DNA from 4 places in the Formivibrio sp. oc-25 genome. Region 2 is predicted to be linked to each of the others. Evidence: predicted binding sites of a transcription regulator. Region 2 holds the regulator's gene; each other region holds the start of a gene.
The links. The regulator sigma-54, encoded in region 2, starts transcription at its own class of promoters, with help from an activator protein. The targets are predictions, from matches to a motif close to CTGGCACGCTTCATGCTT.
Positions count from the first base shown of each region.

Region 1: a site for sigma-54 is predicted at 1,133-1,150, ahead of AC0KVQ_RS04845 (4Fe-4S dicluster domain-containing protein). Genes of this name have one in related genera too.
Region 3: a site for sigma-54 is predicted at 1,655-1,672, ahead of glnK (P-II family nitrogen regulator). Genes of this name have one in related genera too.
Region 4: a site for sigma-54 is predicted at 2,400-2,417, ahead of AC0KVQ_RS11745 (ammonium transporter). Genes of this name have one in related genera too.

Region 1 covers NZ_JBVVOL010000005.1:61,770-66,470, forward strand. Annotated here, with positions in the region: gene AC0KVQ_RS04835 (SemiSWEET transporter) at 1-145, opposite strand, end outside; gene cysM (cysteine synthase CysM) at 142-1,020, opposite strand; gene AC0KVQ_RS04845 (4Fe-4S dicluster domain-containing protein) at 1,431-1,925, shown strand; gene fdhF (formate dehydrogenase subunit alpha) at 1,963-4,107, shown strand; gene moaA (GTP 3',8-cyclase MoaA) at 4,176-4,701, shown strand, end outside.
Region 2 covers NZ_JBVVOL010000011.1:13,646-18,346, reverse strand. Annotated here, with positions in the region: gene hprK (HPr(Ser) kinase/phosphatase) at 1-418, opposite strand, end outside; gene ptsN (PTS IIA-like nitrogen regulatory protein PtsN) at 399-872, opposite strand; gene hpf (ribosome hibernation-promoting factor, HPF/YfiA family) at 966-1,289, opposite strand; gene AC0KVQ_RS09215 (RNA polymerase factor sigma-54) at 1,329-2,732, opposite strand; gene lptB (LPS export ABC transporter ATP-binding protein) at 2,739-3,461, opposite strand; gene lptA (lipopolysaccharide transport periplasmic protein LptA) at 3,458-3,958, opposite strand; gene lptC (LPS export ABC transporter periplasmic protein LptC) at 3,927-4,529, opposite strand; gene AC0KVQ_RS09195 (KdsC family phosphatase) at 4,538-4,701, opposite strand, start outside.
Region 3 covers NZ_JBVVOL010000002.1:207,402-212,102, reverse strand. Annotated here, with positions in the region: gene AC0KVQ_RS02450 (ammonium transporter) at 1-1,242, opposite strand, end outside; gene glnK (P-II family nitrogen regulator) at 1,271-1,609, opposite strand; gene argH (argininosuccinate lyase) at 1,910-3,295, shown strand; gene AC0KVQ_RS02435 (glycine zipper 2TM domain-containing protein) at 3,359-3,775, opposite strand; gene AC0KVQ_RS02430 (DHA2 family efflux MFS transporter permease subunit) at 3,883-4,701, opposite strand, start outside.
Region 4 covers NZ_JBVVOL010000017.1:26,781-31,481, forward strand. Annotated here, with positions in the region: gene AC0KVQ_RS11730 (SDR family NAD(P)-dependent oxidoreductase) at 1-97, shown strand, start outside; gene AC0KVQ_RS11735 (sugar kinase) at 159-1,259, opposite strand; gene AC0KVQ_RS11740 (bifunctional 4-hydroxy-2-oxoglutarate aldolase/2-dehydro-3-deoxy-phosphogluconate aldolase) at 1,348-2,037, opposite strand; gene AC0KVQ_RS11745 (ammonium transporter) at 2,472-3,674, shown strand; gene AC0KVQ_RS11750 (winged helix-turn-helix domain-containing protein) at 3,972-4,247, shown strand; gene AC0KVQ_RS11755 (nucleotidyltransferase domain-containing protein) at 4,228-4,569, shown strand; gene AC0KVQ_RS11760 (hypothetical protein) at 4,523-4,701, shown strand, end outside.

The DNA.
Region 1 (4,701 bases), on a different contig from region 2:
TGAACACGCCAAATACAAACAGTGCATACATGCCCAGGGAAATATCATTGACCGAGCGCGTTTTCCATACGCGGATCACCTGCGGCAAAAAGGAAATCGTGGTGCAGAAACCGGCCAGATGCCCGATGTAATCCGGATCGATCATGCCGGGAACACTCCGGTGGAAAGATAGCGATCGCCACGATCACACACGATGGAGACGATCACGGCATTTTCCACTTCCGCAGACAGGCGCAAGGCCGCGCACAAGGCGCCCCCCGACGAAATGCCGGCAAAGATGCCTTCCTCGCGCGCCAGGCGCCGCGTGGTTTCTTCAGCCTCGGCCTGAGTAACTTCCAGGATGCGGTCGATCTTGGAAAAATCGCAGATCGACGGTACGTACTCGGCCGGCCATTTGCGAATGCCGGGAATTTGCGCACCATCGCACGGCTGTACCCCGACGATCTGGATATTTGAATTCTGCTGCTTGAGGTAACGCCCCGTCCCCATGATGGTACCGGTGGTGCCCATGCTGGAAACAAAATGCGTGATGGTGCCGGCGGTATCGCGCCAGATTTCCTGGCCGGTTGCCTCGTAATGCGCCAGCGGGTTATCAGGATTGGCGAACTGATCGAGGATCATGCCCTGCCCGGCTGCAGCCATGGCATCGGCCTGATCACGCGCGGCTTCCATGCTCTCGGTCAGGATCACTTCGGCGCCATAGGCTTTCATGGTCTGGATGCGTTCAACGCTGGCATTCTTCGGCATCAACAACACCATGCGATAACCCATCATCGCGGCAGCCATCGCCAGCGCAATGCCGGTATTGCCGGAGGTCGCCTCGATCAGTGTATCGCCGGGTTTGATGTCGCCGCGTTGCTGTGCGTGCCGGATCATGGAAAAAGCCGGCCTATCCTTGACCGACCCTGCCGGATTATTGCCTTCCAGCTTGACCAGAACCACGTTGGAGGTCTGGCCGGGCATGTGTTTCAGGCGCACGAGTGGCGTATTGCCGATGAAATCTTCCAGGTATTTGAACATGAATGCCGTTCCTTGCTGACCGCCTATTATACGGCGTCGAGCCCGGCTTGCCCCGTACAACTTTAACCTGGCAAAACCCGCATCTGGATTTTCCGGCAACACATCCACTCCATCAGCACGCTTTTTGCTGCTACCAAGCCATCAATGCACGTCAAACCGAGTCACCTGACGCACCAGTCATGAATCTTGCTCATCAATTATGTTATTAGTATACTAGTTATGGAGTGATTACCTGAGTGTTGTGAGAATGCGCAAAAGAAATGCAATGCAATATCCAAGATGTTTGATATTTGCATAAGAGAAGGCTACTCATCTGTGTCATAAACTAGCCCTCAAATAAATTGAGCTTCTTCCGTGACCAAACCAACCCATCTACCCACCATGCTCAATCCCAAGCAAGGAGCCAGTGAATGAACCGGTATGTAAGTGTTGACGCCAACAAGTGCATAGGTTGTCGTACCTGTGAAATTGCCTGTGCCATGGCGCATAAAGACGGTTCTGAAGCACTGACTTCGGAAAACTTTTTGCCACGTCTTACCGTGGTCCGGCGCGGCGCCATCACGGCACCGCTGCTTTGTCGTCATTGCGACGATGCGCCTTGTGCCAAGGCGTGTCCGGCCCATGTCATCAGCCACGTGGATGGCACGATCCGCATCGATGAATCGCGCTGCCTGGGTTGCAAGACCTGTGTGGCCGCCTGTCCGCATGAAGCCATCCAGATGATTCAGGTTCCTGCCGATTCGATGCCCGGCACGTTTGTGGCCCACCGCATGAAATCGGTAGCCCACAAGTGCGATCTCTGTCCGGAACAGGCCAACGGTCCGGCCTGTATTCCCGTCTGTCCCACCAAGGCATTGAAGCTGGTGGATCGCAATGAACTGGCAGCAGCATCGCGCAAGCGCTGAGGCGGATCAGGCTGGATATCTGGAAAGGTAAAGTGAAATGAAAAAAGTCATCACGGTGTGTCCGTACTGTGGCTCGGGCTGCAAAATCAATTTGCTGGTGAAGAACAATAAGGTTGTCGGTGCCGAAGCCGCCAACGGTGTGACCAACCAGGGTGAGCTGTGCCTGAAGGGCTATTACGGCTGGGATTTTCTGAACGACACCAAGATCCTGACCCCGCGTCTGAAAAAGCCCATGATCCGTCGCCAGCGTGGCGGTGAATTTGAAGCGGTCTCCTGGGATGAGGCCATCGCCTTTGCCAGTTCGCGCCTGCAGGCCATCAAGGATCAATACGGCCCGGATGCAATCATGCTGACGGGTTCCTCGCGCGGCACAGGCAACGAATCCAACTACATTGCGCAGAAATTCGCCCGTGCCGTGATCGGCACCAACAATATCGATTGCTGCGCGCGCGTCTGCCACGGCCCCTCGGTAGCGGGCTTGCAGGTGACACTGGGCAACGGCGCCATGAGCAACTCGATCGGCGAAATCGAAAACACCGACTGCATCCTGATCTTTGGCTACAACGCTGCCGATTCGCATCCGATCGTGGCACGCCGCATTCTGAAGGCCAAGGAAAAGGGCGCCAAGATCATCGTCTGCGACCCACGCATGATCGAGACCGCGCGTATTGCCGATCTCTACCTGCCACTCAAGAACGGCTCCAACATGGCCTTGGTCAACGCGTTTGCCAACGTGCTGATCACGGAAGGCCTCTACAACCAGGAATTTGTTGCCAGCCATTCCGAAGGCTTTGAGGAATACAAGGCGATGGTGGCGAAATACACGCCGGAATACACCGCCGAAATCACCGGACTGCCGCCGGAACAGGTACGCGCCGCGATGCGCATGTATGCCAGCGCGCCCAGCGCCACCATCATGTGGGGCATGGGGGTCACGCAATGGGGACAAGCGGTCGACGTGGTCAAGGGCCTGTCGAGCCTGGCCACCCTGACCGGCAACCTCGGTCGCCCGAACGTGGGCGTGGACCCGGTCCGCGGCCAGAACAATGTACAGGGGGCCTGCGACATGGGTGCCCTGCCCAATACGCTGCCCGGTTACTACAAGGTGACCGATGCCGAGGCCCGCGCCAGATTTGCCAAGGCCTGGGGTATTGCGGATTTGCCAGCGGAAATCGGCATCAGCCTGACCGACGTGCCGCACAAGATTCATGAGGGCAAGCTCAAGGCCTATTACATCTTTGGCGAAGACCCGCTGCAGACCGACCCGGATCTGGAATCGCTGCGCCGTGAGTTTGAAAAGCTCGAACTCATCATCGTGCAGGACATCTTCATGACCAAGACCGCGATGATGGCCGATGTGATCCTGCCGGCCACCTCGTGGGGTGAGCACGACAACGTGTTTACCGCCGCTGATCGTGGCTTTCAGCGTTGCTACAAGGCGGTCGACGCCAAGGGTGATGTCAAGGATGACTGGGAAATCCACAGCCTGATGGCGACTGCCATGGGTTACCCGATGCAGTACAACAACACCCAGGAAATCTGGGATGAACTGCGTGGGCTGTGCCACCTGTATACCGGCGCCACCTACGAGAAGATGGCCGATCTCGGTTATGTGCAGTGGCCATGTCCGACCGAAGATCACCCCGGCACGCCGTGGCTGTACGAAGGCAACAAGTTCGACACCCCGAGCGGCAAGGCGCAACTGTTCGCCGCAGAATGGCGCGCACCGCTGGAAAAGGTCGATGCTGACTATCCGCTCGGGTTGTGTACCGTACGCGAAGTGGGCCACTACTCCTGTCGTTCCATGAGTGGCAACTGCACTGCCCTGCAGACCTTGGCCGACGAACCGGGCTTTGTACAGGTCCACCCGGACGATGCCAAAAAATATGGTGTGAAGGATCAGGAACTGGTGTGGGTCGCTTCACGGCGCGGCAAGGTCATCACCCGCATCAATGTCAACGAGCGGGTCAACCAGGGGGCGGTGTACATGACCTACCAGTGGTGGATCGGCGCGTGCAATGAACTGACGGTGGATCATGTCGATCCGATCTCCAAGACACCGGAGTACAAGTACAGCGCAGTGAAGCTGGAAGCGATTGCCGATCAGTCGCAAGCTGAAACCTACGTCAAGCTGGAATACAGCAAGATGAAGAACAGCATGCGCAAGGCCGCGCTGGCCTGATCCCACGCTGGAAATGGACACCTCGCTCGGGCGGGGTGTCGTTTCCCTGCCAATCAATATCTGACGTAATGTCTGCTCCTGTTTCCTCTCCCCGCCTGATCGACCGCTTTGGCCGTCGCATCGATTATTTGCGCGTGTCGGTCACGGATCGCTGCGATCTGCGCTGCAGCTACTGCCGCCCCAAGGATTTCGATGGTTACGCCGAGCCGGCCGACTGGCTGACCGGCGCGGAACTCAGCCGTGTGGTCGCCGCCTTTGCCCGGCTGGGCGTCAGCCGTATTCGGCTCACCGGGGGCGAACCGCTGCTGCGCCGCAACCTGACCGGCATCGTTCGCGAACTGGCCACCTTGCCCGGCGTGCAGGATTTGTCGCTCTCGACCAATGCCACGCAACTGGCCAGGCATGCCGTAGCGCTGAAGTCTGCCGGACTGGCGCGCATCAATGTCAGCCTGGATTCGCTCGATAAGCACTGTGTGGAAAAAGTCTCCGGGCGCGACAGCCTGGAGGCAGTGATCACCGGCATCATGGCGGCGAAGGCCGCAGGCATTGCCCCGATCAAGCTCAACATGGTGGCAATGCGCGGGGTGAACGAGC
Region 2 (4,701 bases):
TGGAAACCGCCAGTGCCTTGGAAAGATAGAAGCGCAAAACCTCCATCAGGTAGGGCGACAATTCCGGCGAGGTCAGCAGCGGTACATGATGCCGTTCCGCTGCATCCTTGAGAACATCCGGCACCTGCTGGCCATTGGCCACGATCATGGCGGCCATGTCGTTAGCGAACAGGCGGTTCATCCCTTCCTGTTGCGACTCGGGCGAAAGGCCGGCCAGGTAGGCGATCTCGGCCACGCCGAGCACCTGAATCCGATTGGGGTGGACAAAATTCAGATGGCCCACCAGAGACAGCAACGGTTTCTGTTCTGATGCGTCATTGGAGAGCAGGTTGTTGGCGCCGGATTGGCCCGCCACCCAGGTTAGCCGCAGCTTCTCGGCGTTATCGATAAATAGCTGCCTAACTGTAATCTGCGGCATAAGGTTCCCACGTGGAGATCAGTTTCCATGCTTCACCGGCATCACTCACAGCCAGCAATTGATCCCGCATCTGTTTGTCGGAAAAAAGTTGTGCCAGTTCCGAGAGAATTTGCAGATGCAGATCCGTGGCGTTGGCCGGAGCCAACATCACAAAAATCAGCGAAACCGGCTTGCCATCCGGTGCATCGAACGGAATCGGCTCCTTGAGCCGGACAAAGGCGCCCGTTGCCTCTTTCAGCCCCTTGATGCGCCCGTGCGGAATGGCCACACCCTGACCAAGACCGGTCGAGCCCAGTTTTTCCCGGGCAAACAGGCTGTCGAAAATCACGCTGCGCGCAATACCGTGGCTGTTCTCAAACAGAATGCCGACGTGTTCGAACACGCGTTTTTTACTGCCGACCTCCAAATCCAGGAAAATATTGCTGGACGGGAGGATCTTGTTGATCAGGCTCATGGCTGGAATGGATCAGGTTCAAATGTTAGATATTGTAACGCAAAGAAAAACGGGAACGACTCGCGGCGTTCCCGTACCTTGCCCGCTGCTGGATTATTCAGCAACTTCTTGATGCTTCATGCTCTCATTACGGTGATTCTGGATTTTCTCCTTGTGCTTGACGATCTGGCGATCAAGCTTGTCGGCCAGCAAATCAATGGCCGCATACATGTCCGCATCGATCGACTCGACATGAATATCCTTGCCGCGCACATGCACGGTAGCCTCAACTTTTTGCTGCAACTTGTCCACGGAGATGATCACGCCCACATCGATGACGTTATCAAAGTGACGCGTCACGCGTTCGAGCTTGGCAATGACGTAGTCACGGATCGCCGGGGTTACTTCCACATGATGGCCGCTAATGTTGAGGTTCATGGTACGTCTCCTTATGATAAGCCTGACAAGGCCTTGTACTTACAAGCTCTTGCGCTGGTTGACGGGAGGAATCAGCAATGCCTCCCGGTATTTGGCAACGGTTCGTCGCGCAATCACGATCCCTTGCTTTGCGAGTTCTTCACCTATCGCCCCATCGGACAGGGGCTTGTTCTTGTTTTCATTCTGGACCAGTTTCTTTATCAGCGCCTTGATTGCCGTCGCCGAACACTCTCCGCCCGCTTCGGTTTCAACGTGGCTGCCGAAGAAATACTTGAACTCCAGCAAACCGCGCGGCGAGAGCATGAACTTCTGGGTCGTCACCCGCGAAACCGTTGATTCATGCAAGCCCAGCTGTTCGGCGATATCGCGCAGCACCAGCGGCCGCATTGCTTCTTCGCCATGTTCAAAAAAAGCCCGTTGCCGCTCTACGATTGCCTGACCCACCCGCAGGATGGTCTGCCCGCGCTGTTCTACACTCTTGAGCAGCCAGCGAGCTTCCTGCAGCTGTGTCGCCAATCCTGCGCCGCTTTCCTGTTGCAGGATACGGGCATACATCTCGTTCACTCGCAGCTTGGGCATCGCGGACTCGTTCAACCGCACGCGCCAGGCACCACGATAACAATCAACGATCACATCAGGGACGACATAACGCGGGGAGTCTGCGGACCAATCCGCACCGGGACGGGGGTTGAGCCCCGTGATCAAGGTTTGTGCCTCCCTCAGGCATTCATCACCACATTGCAGCTGCCTTTTGATTCTAGTGTAGTCGCGCGCAGCCAATAAATCGAGATGATCGCGCACGATATCAAGCGCCAACTGCCTGGCTGGGCTTTGCGGTTGCTGCAACAACTGCAACCGCAGGCATTCGGACAAATCGCGCGCACCCACGCCGATGGGTTCAAGCTGTTGCAGATAGGCCAAGGCAATGGCGAGATCGTCCTCGTCAATTTCCATTTCCTCGCGTACATCCAGCGGCACCTGCGACAGGATTTCCTCAAGCTGCTGCGTCAGCAGGCCATCATCATCCAGTGCATCGATCAGGAGTTCAAGCAAAGCCCGTTCGCGCGGCGCCAGTGGCAACAGGCCGGCCTGGGCAATCAGGTGTTCACGCAAGCTCAGGCTTTGTGCCACATTGAGCGCAGGATCATTTTCGTCATCATCACTGCGACTGTTACCGCTGCGCACATCATCCCAGCGCAACTCACCCGCTTCCATTTCCGGCGCTTCGCGCTCGGATTCCGCAGCAGGCGTATCGCTCTGGGTGGATTCATGCTCCCTGTCCGCCGCCCCCTCCTCTCGCTCGAGCAGTGGGTTTTCCGCGAGGAAGCGCTCGATTTCCTGCTGGAAATCAAGGGTAGAGAGTTGCAGCAACTTGATCGATTGCGCCAGTTGTGGCGTCAGATTGAGCTGCTGCGCAATGCGCAATTGCAGGGATTGTTTCATTACTGCTTACATTCTGAAGTGTTCGCCAAGGTAGACCTTGCGCACACTTTCATTGTTGACAATATCATCCGGCGAGCCGGACGCGATGACTTCACCGCTGGAAATAATGTAAGCCCGATCGCAAATTCCAAGTGTTTCGCGAACATTGTGGTCGGTGATCAACACACCAATCCCGCGCTCTTTCAGGAAGCGCACGATGCGCTGGATATCCATCACGGCAATCGGATCCACACCGGCAAATGGCTCATCCAGCAAGATGAAGCGCGGACTGGCGGCCAGGGCACGGGCTATTTCGGCACGGCGGCGCTCGCCGCCCGATAGGGCCAAGGCGTTGCTGTCACGCAGATGTCCGATATGCAGGTCGTGCAACAGATCATCCAGGCGCGTTTCAACTTCTTCCGGCTCGATCTCCTGCAACTCCAGCACTGCCCGAATATTCTCGGCGACCGTCATCTTGCGAAAGATCGAGGCTTCCTGCGGCAAGTATCCCAACCCCAAACGGGCGCGCTTGTGAATGGGCTGGCGGGTGATATCCACGCCATCGAGCTCGATCTTGCCGCCATCAAGTGCCACAAGCCCCAGAATCATGTAGAAACTGGTGGTCTTACCCGCGCCATTGGGCCCCAACAGGCCGACAACCTCGCCGCAGGCAATTTCCAGCGAGACATCTCGCACCACGGTACGCTTGCGGTAGGCTTTGCTCAGATGTTCGGCCTTGAGCACACTCATTGCGCAGCCTTCCCGTCTGTCGTTTCTTTCTTTTTCGGGGTAATCGTAATGTTCACACGACCGCCCGGATTGCTTTTGACCTGATACAGCTCGGAATTCAGGTCATAAGTGATATGGTCGCCCACCACCACATCCTGATTCTTGCGTACCCACGCCTTGTCGAACAGCTGCAGGAAACCCTTTTTGCCGTCGTAATCGAATCTGAGTGATTCGGCTTCCAGCCAATCCGGGCTCTTGTCGAGCTTTTGGCGAAACCGTACCGGCTTGCCCTCACCTTGCGCGAACTGATTGCCCTCGGCATCCTGGCTGATCACCAGCTTGTCGGCGCGAATCGTCATCGACCCCTGCACCACCACCACATTGCTGGTACAGATGCTTTTCATGGTTTTCTGGTCGAAATCACAGTGGTCTGCCGTGATATTCATCGGCTTCTCGCGGTCTGCCTGTTCGGCCATGGCGGGAAGACTAAGGCTGCACGCTGCGGCGAGCGCCATCATTACGTTTGTTCGGAACATAAGTCATGCTCACTTGGGAAAGAAGTTCCAGCGATTCTTCGCGGTTGTTTGCCACAAAGCCCACGGCACGGGCACGATGCGCCCCCATGTCCGCAGCGACTGGCGCACTGGAGCGTGCAATCTGTTTTTGGGTATCGACGTACATGTCACGGGTACGGATGACCAATTCGGCATTGCGGCCATCCGGCTCGCGACGCATTTCCACCGCACCGTAAAACCAGACTTCGGTTGCACGATTGATGGCTTTGGCTTGCTCGCCAGTCAGCCTCAGCTTGGGCTGACCCGGTTTGGTCTGCTCCAGCTGCGGCTGTTCGAAAAACATGGTGTCGTCCTGCGGCAGATGCCTGGCTTGCGTCGCAGTCAATACCGACACCAGATTGCCTTGCTCGTCAAAACGCTGCACACGCACCGATTCGGCAAGCAGATCCGGCCGGGTGGGCACACTGGCCCGCACGGCTTCCGGCAAATCCGTGGCGCGATTCAACAGCCAGATCAGCCCTCCTAGCAGGGCAGCCAGCAGAATCGGCATCCAGCGCGTCAGACGTGCGGTCATCGCCATGCTCAACGCAGATAATGAGCCAGCATCGGCTCCAGTGTACCCTGGGCCTGCATGACCAGATCGCAGACTTCGCGCACGGCCCCGCGCCCACCTGGCAAACCGGTCACATAGTGGGCATTCAGACGCACCAGCTCCGGCGCATCCGACACCGCCACCGCAAAGGCCA
Region 3 (4,701 bases), on a different contig from region 2:
AAAGACACCTGTCAGGATGGCACCGAGGAAACCGCCCACGCCGTGTACGCCGAAGGCATCCAGCGAATCGTCGTAACCCAGCATGTGCTTGAGGTAAACGGCAGACCAGTAGCAAACCACGCCGGAGATGATACCGATCATCAGCGAGCCGGAAACACCCACGAAACCGGCAGCCGGGGTAATGGCAACCAGACCAGCAACAGCACCGGAAGCGATACCCAGCACGGAAGGCTTGCCCTTGGTGATCCACTCGGCAAACATCCAGGCCAGAGCAGCGGCAGCGGTGGCAACGTGCGTCACCAGCATGGCCATACCGGCACGGCCATCAGCAGCCACGGCGGAACCGGCGTTGAAACCAAACCAGCCCACCCACAGCATCGAGGCACCCACCAGTGTCAGCACCAGGTTGTGCGGCATCATGGCTTCACGGCCATAACCGATACGCTTGCCCATCACCAGACAGCACACCAGACCAGCCACACCGGCGTTGATGTGAACAACCGTACCACCGGCAAAATCCAGCACGCCATCGGCAAACATCCAGCCGGTAGGCTCCCATACCATGTGGGCAATCGGTACATACACCACCAAGAGCCAGATGGTCATGAAAGCCAGCATTGAGGAGAACTTCATGCGCTCGGCGAAGGCACCGGTGATCAGGGCCGGGGTGATGATGGCAAACGTCATCTGGAACAGGGCAAACACCGATTCAGGAATCGTGCCGGCCACGTGCGATACGGTCAGCATGCCATCCTCTTTCATGAAAGCGATGCCGTCCATCATGATGCGCGAGAAGCCACCCAGGAAACCGTTACCCGGGGTAAAGGCCAGGGAGTAGCCGATCACCACCCAGATAATGCTGGCCAAACCGGTGATGGCAAAAGACTGCATCAGGGTAGAAAGCACGTTTTTCTTGCGTGTCATACCGCCGTAGAACAGTGCCAGACCTGGGATGGTCATGAACAGCACCAATGCAGTTGCCACGATCATCCAGGCGGTATCACCGGAATTGATGGTATCGGCCTTGACAAGGGCCGGTGCAGCCGGACCTTCCGCAGCAGCTGGTGCGGAAGCATCGGCTGCCGGTGCAGCTTCCGCTGCGGAGGCGGCATCAGCAACCGGCGCGGCAGCAGATGCCTCGGCTACAGGTGCGCTGGCGACATCAGAAGCATCATCTGCAAAACTGGGCGAACCCAGTGTCATCGCGCCGAACAGCGCGAGCATCGCAAATAATTTTTTCATCTTGAAATTCCCCTTTGTTTTTTTATTGTCAGATGGCCGCGTCGCCGGTTTCACCGGTACGGATGCGGATCACATGCTCAAGACTGGTCACGAAGATCTTGCCATCCCCGATCTTGCCGGTATTGGCGGCCTTTTCGATGGCTTCAATCGTCGATTCGAGCTGATCGTCGGTGATCGCGACTTCCACCTTTACCTTGGGCAGAAAATCAACGACATACTCGGCGCCACGATACAGTTCGGTATGACCTTTCTGACGACCAAAACCCTTTACTTCAGTTACGGTCAAGCCATGCACACCCACTGCCGATAGCGCTTCGCGGACTTCATCCAGCTTGAATGGCTTGATGATCGCGGTTACGAATTTCATGGAAGACTCCTTCGCTGAGATGGATAACAAACACGCACTTCACGACAGCACAAAGTGTGCCAATCAGAAAAACAGCCAAATATCGTCGGTATCGACAGAATCGGCACAGCCCATGCACCAAATTAGCACATGCAATTCTGGTGCACCGAGACAGAATTCCAGATTGGTGCACAAAAATGTCTGGTGCATGCAAACGGCCCCAACCCTGCCTGCGGCGACCACCTGACAGCGCCTTGATGCAGAGCGCGTTTCAGCTGCGTATAATCCGCAGATTTCTCTCAGCACATGCAGGATCTGCCCATGGAAACCAGCAACAAGACTTGGTCCGGTCGCTTCAACGAGCCGGTGAGCGAGCTCGTCAAGCGCTACACGGCATCGGTCACCTTCGACAAGCGCATGGCCGAAGTCGATATCCAGGGCTCACTGGCCCATGCCGCCATGCTCAACAAGGTCGGTGTTCTGTCCAATGAAGATCTGGCCGCGATCCAATCCGGCATGGCAGACATCCTGCAGGATATCCGGGCCGGCAACTTCGACTGGAGCATCGACCTCGAAGACGTACACATGAATATTGAACGCCGGCTTACTGAGAAGATCGGCGATGCCGGCAAGCGCCTGCACACCGGCCGCAGCCGCAACGATCAGGTCGCAACCGATATCCGCCTCTATCTGCGCGGCGCCATCGATGATATCGGCGGCCTGATCAGCGAAGTACAGAAGAGCCTTCTGGAACTGGCGCAAAAACATGTCGCCACAGTGATGCCTGGTTTTACCCATCTGCAGGTCGCACAGCCGGTCACGTTTGGCCACCACATGCTGGCCTACGTGGAAATGCTCGGGCGCGATGCCGAGCGTTTTGTCGATGCACGCAAGCGCGTCAACCGCCTGCCGCTGGGTGCCGCAGCACTGGCCGGCACCACCTACCCGATCGACCGCGAGCTGACTGCCCAGTTGCTGGGTTTTGAAGGCGTATGTGAAAACTCGCTGGATGCGGTATCTGATCGCGATTTCGCCATCGAATTCACAGCCGCCAGCGCGCTGACCATGACACACCTGTCGCGACTGTCGGAAGAACTGATCCTGTGGATGAGCCCGCGCTTTGGCTTCATCGATATTGCCGACCGTTTCTGCACCGGCAGCTCGATCATGCCGCAGAAGAAAAACCCGGACGTGCCCGAACTGGTGCGCGGCAAGACCGGCCGCGTCAATGGCCATCTGGTCGGCCTGCTGACCCTGATGAAAGGCCAGCCGCTGGCTTATAACAAGGATAATCAGGAAGACAAGGAACCGCTGTTCGACACCGTCGACACGCTGACCGATACGCTGCGCATCTACGCCGACATGATGCGCGGTGTGACCGTGAAGCCCGACGCCATGGCCAAAGCCGTGCGCCAGGGCTTCGCCACCGCCACCGACCTGGCTGATTACCTGGTCAAGAAGGGCTTGCCCTTCCGTGATGCGCACGAAGTGGTTGCCCGCGCGGTGCGCTACGCCGAGGAAAACAAGAAGGATCTGGCAGAGTTGCAGGTTGTCGAACTGGCCACGTTCTCGCCGCTGATCACCGCTGATGTGATGGAGGTGCTGACACCGGAAGGCTCACTGGCCAGCCGCAACCATATTGGCGGCACCGCACCCGAGCAGGTCAAGGCCGCGATTGCCCGCTGGAAGAATCGTCTGGGCCTGTAATACTCGGCCGTACCCATAAAACAACGCCCGGGATAACCGGGCGTTGTTGTTTCGTGGAAACAATCAGCGTGCAGTCATATTTCCGCCGATGACACTACCAATCACCGCACCAGCGGCTGTAGCAACAACACGGCCACTGCCCTTGCCGACCTGATTGCCCAGCACGCCACCGGCCACCGCGCCGACCAACTGTCCGACCAGGCGATCTCCGCCCGGTGCAACATAAACCTGGGCAGGCGGTGGAGGCGGCGCATAGTGCACGCTCGGCTCCACATACACCGGGCGATCCTGGTAAACGACGCGATCGCGATAAACCACTCGTGGCTCTTCATAGACATGATGCACAACCACGTGCTTGGCACGCGGCGCATGCCGGTAACGGTGATAGTCATCGTCATCATCATGATGACGCCCACCTGCAAATACCTGGCTGCTCAACAACAAGCCCGCCAGCACAATCGAAATTCCTGTCTTGCTCATGGCATTCCCTCTCAGGGTTCGTAACACGATGGCCCCACTATAGGGATTTGCTGCCGGGCAGGCTGTGAATCGCATCACTGCAGGTTGAACAGGCTCTCACCCCACCATCAATGCGCACCAGCGGTCTGTGCCTTGGCGGCCTTGTGAAATGGCGGCCGTGCCAGCCACAGCACCAGAATCAGGGAAAGGAACAGCAGGCCGAGACCATGACAGATTTCATTGAAGGAAATCTGGTAAGCCTGCTGGGTGATCATACGTTCCAGCAATGCACCTGCACGCTGTATATCTCCGCCACCCAACCGGGCAACTGCTTCCTGGGTAGCCGGATCGAACAGCGAAACTGGCTCGGTCAGGTGGGCATGATGGGTAACGGCACGATTACCCCACAGATAGGTGGTGTACGAAGCTGCAAAGCTACCTGCCAGCGTACGCAGGAATGTCGCCAGACCCGAGCCTGCAGCGATCTCGTTGCCATCCAGATCCGACAGTAGAATGGTCAATACCGGCATGAAGAAGAACGCTACGCCCAACCCCTGGATCAGCTGGATTTCCGCCACCCGTGCAAAATCAACTTCGGTGGTGAAGCCTGAGCGCATGAAGCTGGTCAGCGCCATGAAACCGAACGCGGCAGAGGCCAGCAGGCGCAGATCGATACGGGCCGCGTATTTGCCGACGATCGGAGTCAGCAGTACGGGCAGTATGCCGATGGGTGCGGCTGCCAGTCCGGACCAGACTGCGGTGTAGTGCAACTGTGTCTGCAGCCATTGCGGCACCAGCAGGCCCACCGAAAAGAAGCCACCGTAGGCCAGCATCAACACCAGCGTGCCTGCCGTGAAATTGCGATGACGAAACAGGCGCAAATTCACGATCGGATCTTTTTCCGTCAACTCCCAGATCACGAATACCGTCAGCGCAATCGCCGATAT
Region 4 (4,701 bases), on a different contig from region 2:
CCTGCGCCGTTTCCTGCCCACCCGCTGGTTCGATCAAGCCTGCCTGAAGGGTTCGGGCGATGAGCCCGGCCATGCCTATGGACGCAAACAGCAATAATCAGGATTCAGGCAACAAAAAACCCGGCAATTGCCGGGTTTTTTGTTGAAGCCAGAAACGCTTAGCGAATAACGCGAGCGCCCTTGCCCTTCATGGCTGCTTCCACTTCTTCCACGCGCACCATGGAGGTGTCGCCCGGGGTGGACATGGCCAGTGCGCCGTGTGCTGCGCCGTATTCAACGGCCAGTTGCGGACCCTTGCCTTCCAGGAAGCCATAGGCCAGGCCGGAAGCGAAACCGTCACCACCGCCAACGCGGTCGTAGATTTCCAGGTTGTCGCGCTTCATGGATTCATAGATCTGGCCGTCGTACCAAACCAGAGCGGACCAGTCGTTGACCGAAGCGGTCTTGGCGTTGCGCAGGGTGGTGGCAGCAACCTTGAAGTTCGGGAATGCCTTGACAGCAGTCTCGATCATCTTCTTGAAGCCTTCGGTTTCGATGTTGGTCAGGTGCTCGTCGGCGCCTTCAACTTCGAAGCCCAGGCAGGCGGTGAAGTCTTCTTCGTTGCCGATCATCACGTCGCAGTACTTGGCGATTTCGCGGTTGATCTTCTGTGCGCCTTCCTTGCCACCTTGGCTCTTCCAGAGCGATGCGCGGTAGTTCAGGTCATAGGCAACAACAGTGCCGTACTTCTGGGCCACTTCAACGGCTTCCAGAACGGCTTCCGCGGTGTTGGATGCCAGGGCAGCAAAGATGCCGCCGGTCTGGAACCAGCGAACGCCTTCTTCACCGAACAGCTTTTCCCAGTTCACTTCACCCGGACGGATTTGCGAAGCAGCGGAGTGGCCACGGTCAGAGCAGCCCAGAGCCGGACGCGGACCAAAGCCCTTTTCGGTGAAGTTCAGACCAACGCGGGTGTTGCGGCCCAGGCCGTCGAAATCGCGCCAGATCACGTGGGACATGTCCACGCCGCCTTGCATGATGAAGTCTTCAACCAGCCAGCCCAGATCGTTCTTCGGCAGGGCGGTTACCACTGCAGCACGCTTGCCCCAGCACTTGCGCATGGCGCGAGCCACGTTGTACTCGCCGCCGCCTTCCCAAACCTGGAATTGACGGGAGTTACGCACGCGGCCAAAGCCCGGGTCGAAACGCAACATCACTTCACCGAAGGATACGCAGTCCCATTTGGTTTCAGCAGCGGATTTGATCTTCAATTCAGCCATTTTCAGATTTCCCTTTATCGATGGAAACAATGAACGAAGGGCCGCACCGGCAAAACTGCCGGAACGGCCCGGTACGACGTGTATTCTATTACTTCTTGGCGGCCAGTTCAGCCTTGATCTTGTTCACCAGTTCGATGGTTTCGCGAACCTTCTTCTCGATACCGGCGTAATCCTTGGCTTTCAGGAGTTCCTTGGTGATCAGGTTGGAGCCGATACCGCAAGCAACGATGCCAGCGCCAAACCACTTGCGCAGGGATTCTTCGGTCGGCTCAACACCGCCGGTGGGCATAATGCGGGTCCACGGCATCGGGCCCATTACAGCCTTGACGAAGTCCGGGCCGCCTACGGAAGAACCCGGGAATACCTTGACGATCTCGCAACCGAGTTCCTGTGCATCACCGATTTCGGTGGCGGAACCGCAGCCCGGGCTGTACGGAATACCGCGACGGTTACAAACCTTGCCCACTTCGGCATTCAGCAACGGGCCAACAATGAACTTGGCGCCATTGGCGATATAGATGCCAGCAGTCGGGGCATCAACGATGGAACCCACACCCATGATCACGGAAGGATCAGCCTTGTCGAAGTAACGGGTCACTTCGAGGAAGGTGTAGGCAGCGTAATCGCCGCGGTTGGTGAATTCAATGCACTTGGCGCCACCGTTGGCACAGGCCTGGATCACGTTCTTGCACACTTCGACATCCGGATCATAAAACACCGGAATGATCGACTGTTCCATCATCGCGGCCAGAACGGCCATACGGTCTTTTGCTGCCATTGCAAAGTCTCCTGAAAGTAATAAAACAACACGCACGAGTACGAAATTGAAATTCCAACTACATATTTTCGCGCAACAAGCTGGTGCAAATCAAGGCATATGCACAGCCGTAAGTCGGGCTGCATTGAACCATGCAGGTTTGCGCATGCTGTTGATGTGCATCAAGCCAAGGCATGTAGTAAAACAACAAAAACTACATGACTACATTTTGGGAGGAAGGCACCTTAATGGTTCATGGTGGAATTGTACGCACCGATACGGATCACGTGCAGGGGCAAAAACAAGGCGGTAGAGCACAAAATCGGATCGGTCAGGCAAGTCTTGTTGAATAAAAATGTTTGTAATCATGTGATTATTTAAATCGGGCACGACGCTTGCTTTCGGTGCGTCACTGTTTTCATGCACCAACATACCTCAAAGTAACGGAGACCCCTGTGGAGCAACTCAAACTCGCCAACGATACGCTCTTCATATTGCTTGGCGCCATCATGATTCTGGCGATGCACGCCGGCTTTGCCTTCCTTGAGCTGGGCACCGTGCGCAAGAAAAATCAGGTCAATGCCCTGGTCAAGATCCTGACTGATTTTGCCGTATCCGCCATTGCCTACTTTTTCATCGGCTATGGCATCGCCTACGGTGTGCACTTTTTTGGACCCGCCACGGAGCTTGCCCAGAAAAGTGGCTACGATCTGGTCAAGTTCTTTTTCCTGCTGACCTTTGCCGCGGCCATCCCGGCCATCGTGTCTGGCGGTATTGCAGAACGTGCCAAATTTCATCCGCAATCTGCGGCGACCTTCCTGCTGGTCGGTCTGGTCTATCCCTTTTTCGAGGGCATGATCTGGAATAACAACTTCGGCGTACAAGAGTGGTTCAAAGCGGAACTTGGCGCCAACTTCCACGATTTCGCCGGTTCGGTAGTGGTGCATGCTGTGGGCGGCTGGATTGGTCTGGCTGCCGTACTGTTGCTGGGTGCACGACGTGGTCGCTATAACAAGCAGGGCCAGGTATCCGCCCATCCGCCATCATCCATTCCTTTTCTCGCACTGGGTGCCTGGATTCTGATCGTGGGCTGGTTTGGCTTTAACGTGATGAGTGCGCAAAAGCTGGAAGGTATCTCGGGTCTGGTTGCCATGAACTCGCTGATGGCCATGGCTGGCGGCACGCTGGTCGCGATGAAACTGGGCAAGAACGACCCCGGCTTTATCCACAATGGCCCGCTGGCTGGTCTAGTCGCGGTCTGTGCTGGCTCGGATATCATGCACCCGATTGGCGCATTGGTAGTCGGCTGTGTGGCTGGCGCGCTGTTTGTGTGGCTGTTCACCATCACGCAAAACAAGTGGAAGATCGACGATGTGCTGGGTGTCTGGCCGTTGCATGGCCTGTGCGGCGCATGGGGCGGCATTGCCGCCGGCATCTTCGGCTTGCCAGCACTCGGCGGGCTGGGAGGCGTTACCTTCTCAGCCCAGCTCGTTGGCACCTTGATGGGCATTGCCATTGCATTCTCGGGTGGCCTGATCGTGTACGGCCTGCTCAAGAAGACCATCGGCATCCGCCTGGATGACGAAGAGGAATTTAACGGTGCCGACTTGTCTATCCACAAGATCACCGCCACGCCGGAGCGTGAGACCAACTGGTAACCGGTGTGATAACTAGAAATAAAGTCTGTCGGGCTGAATCAAAGTCTGTCGGGCTTTTTTGAAACTGCACCAGAATAACAAAGGCCCACGGGAAATCCTGTGGGCCTTTTCTCTATCGTCAGCCACGGATACCGTACGGTTTCGATAACGTGGGAAGTACCGCAATACATATCAGCAAGCCTTCATGCATGCCTTGGTTCGACTTGAAGATAATTGCGATGCGCTTGGCTCAACAGACGTCTTGCTATGTTGTAGCAATAAAGGCTTCGATTGAAGCTAAAGGAGCTTCATGTGTTGATGGATATCCTATTTGGTGTTTATCGCCAGAGGGTTCTGAGCTTGTTGCTGCTCAATCCTGAACATGACTACCATGTCCGGGAATTGGCCAGGATTACGGGCACGACTGCCGGGACGCTGCACAAGGAACTCACCAAGCTCGCGGGGATAGGGCTCCTGCTACGCAAGGAGCAGGGCAATCAGGTTCGTTATCAGGCAAATCGAGACTGCCCTGTGTTTACTGAACTGGCCGGACTATTTCGCAAGACTACCGGTATTGTCGGGGGGGCTGGCTGATGCGTTGCTACCTCTCAAACCGCAATTCGCCCTGATATTTGGATCCGTAGCGCGTGGCGAAGAATCGGCCGGCAGCGATGTTGATTTGTTGCTGATTGGCGAGTTGGGTTTTGCTGAGGTTGTGAAGGCGCTTTACCCAGCACAAACAACCTTGCAACGCGAGATCAATCCGGTCATTTATACCCCAGCAGAACTTGCCCAGCGTTTCCGGGCAGGTGATCCATTTATTCGAGAAATGCTGGCCAAACCCAAGCTGTTCATAACAGGGGCAGAAGATGACCTTGGAAAACTTATTGGCGATTCACAAGCTGCATCGCTTTGAGGCCGGCCCCGCAGGCATCCAGAAACTATTGGCGGCAGCCGAACGTAATCTGGCCGATGCGGGGATCGCTGCGCTGAGTTCCGAAAACCGTTTCGATGCGGCCTACAAAGCCATCATGCAGTGCGCGATGAT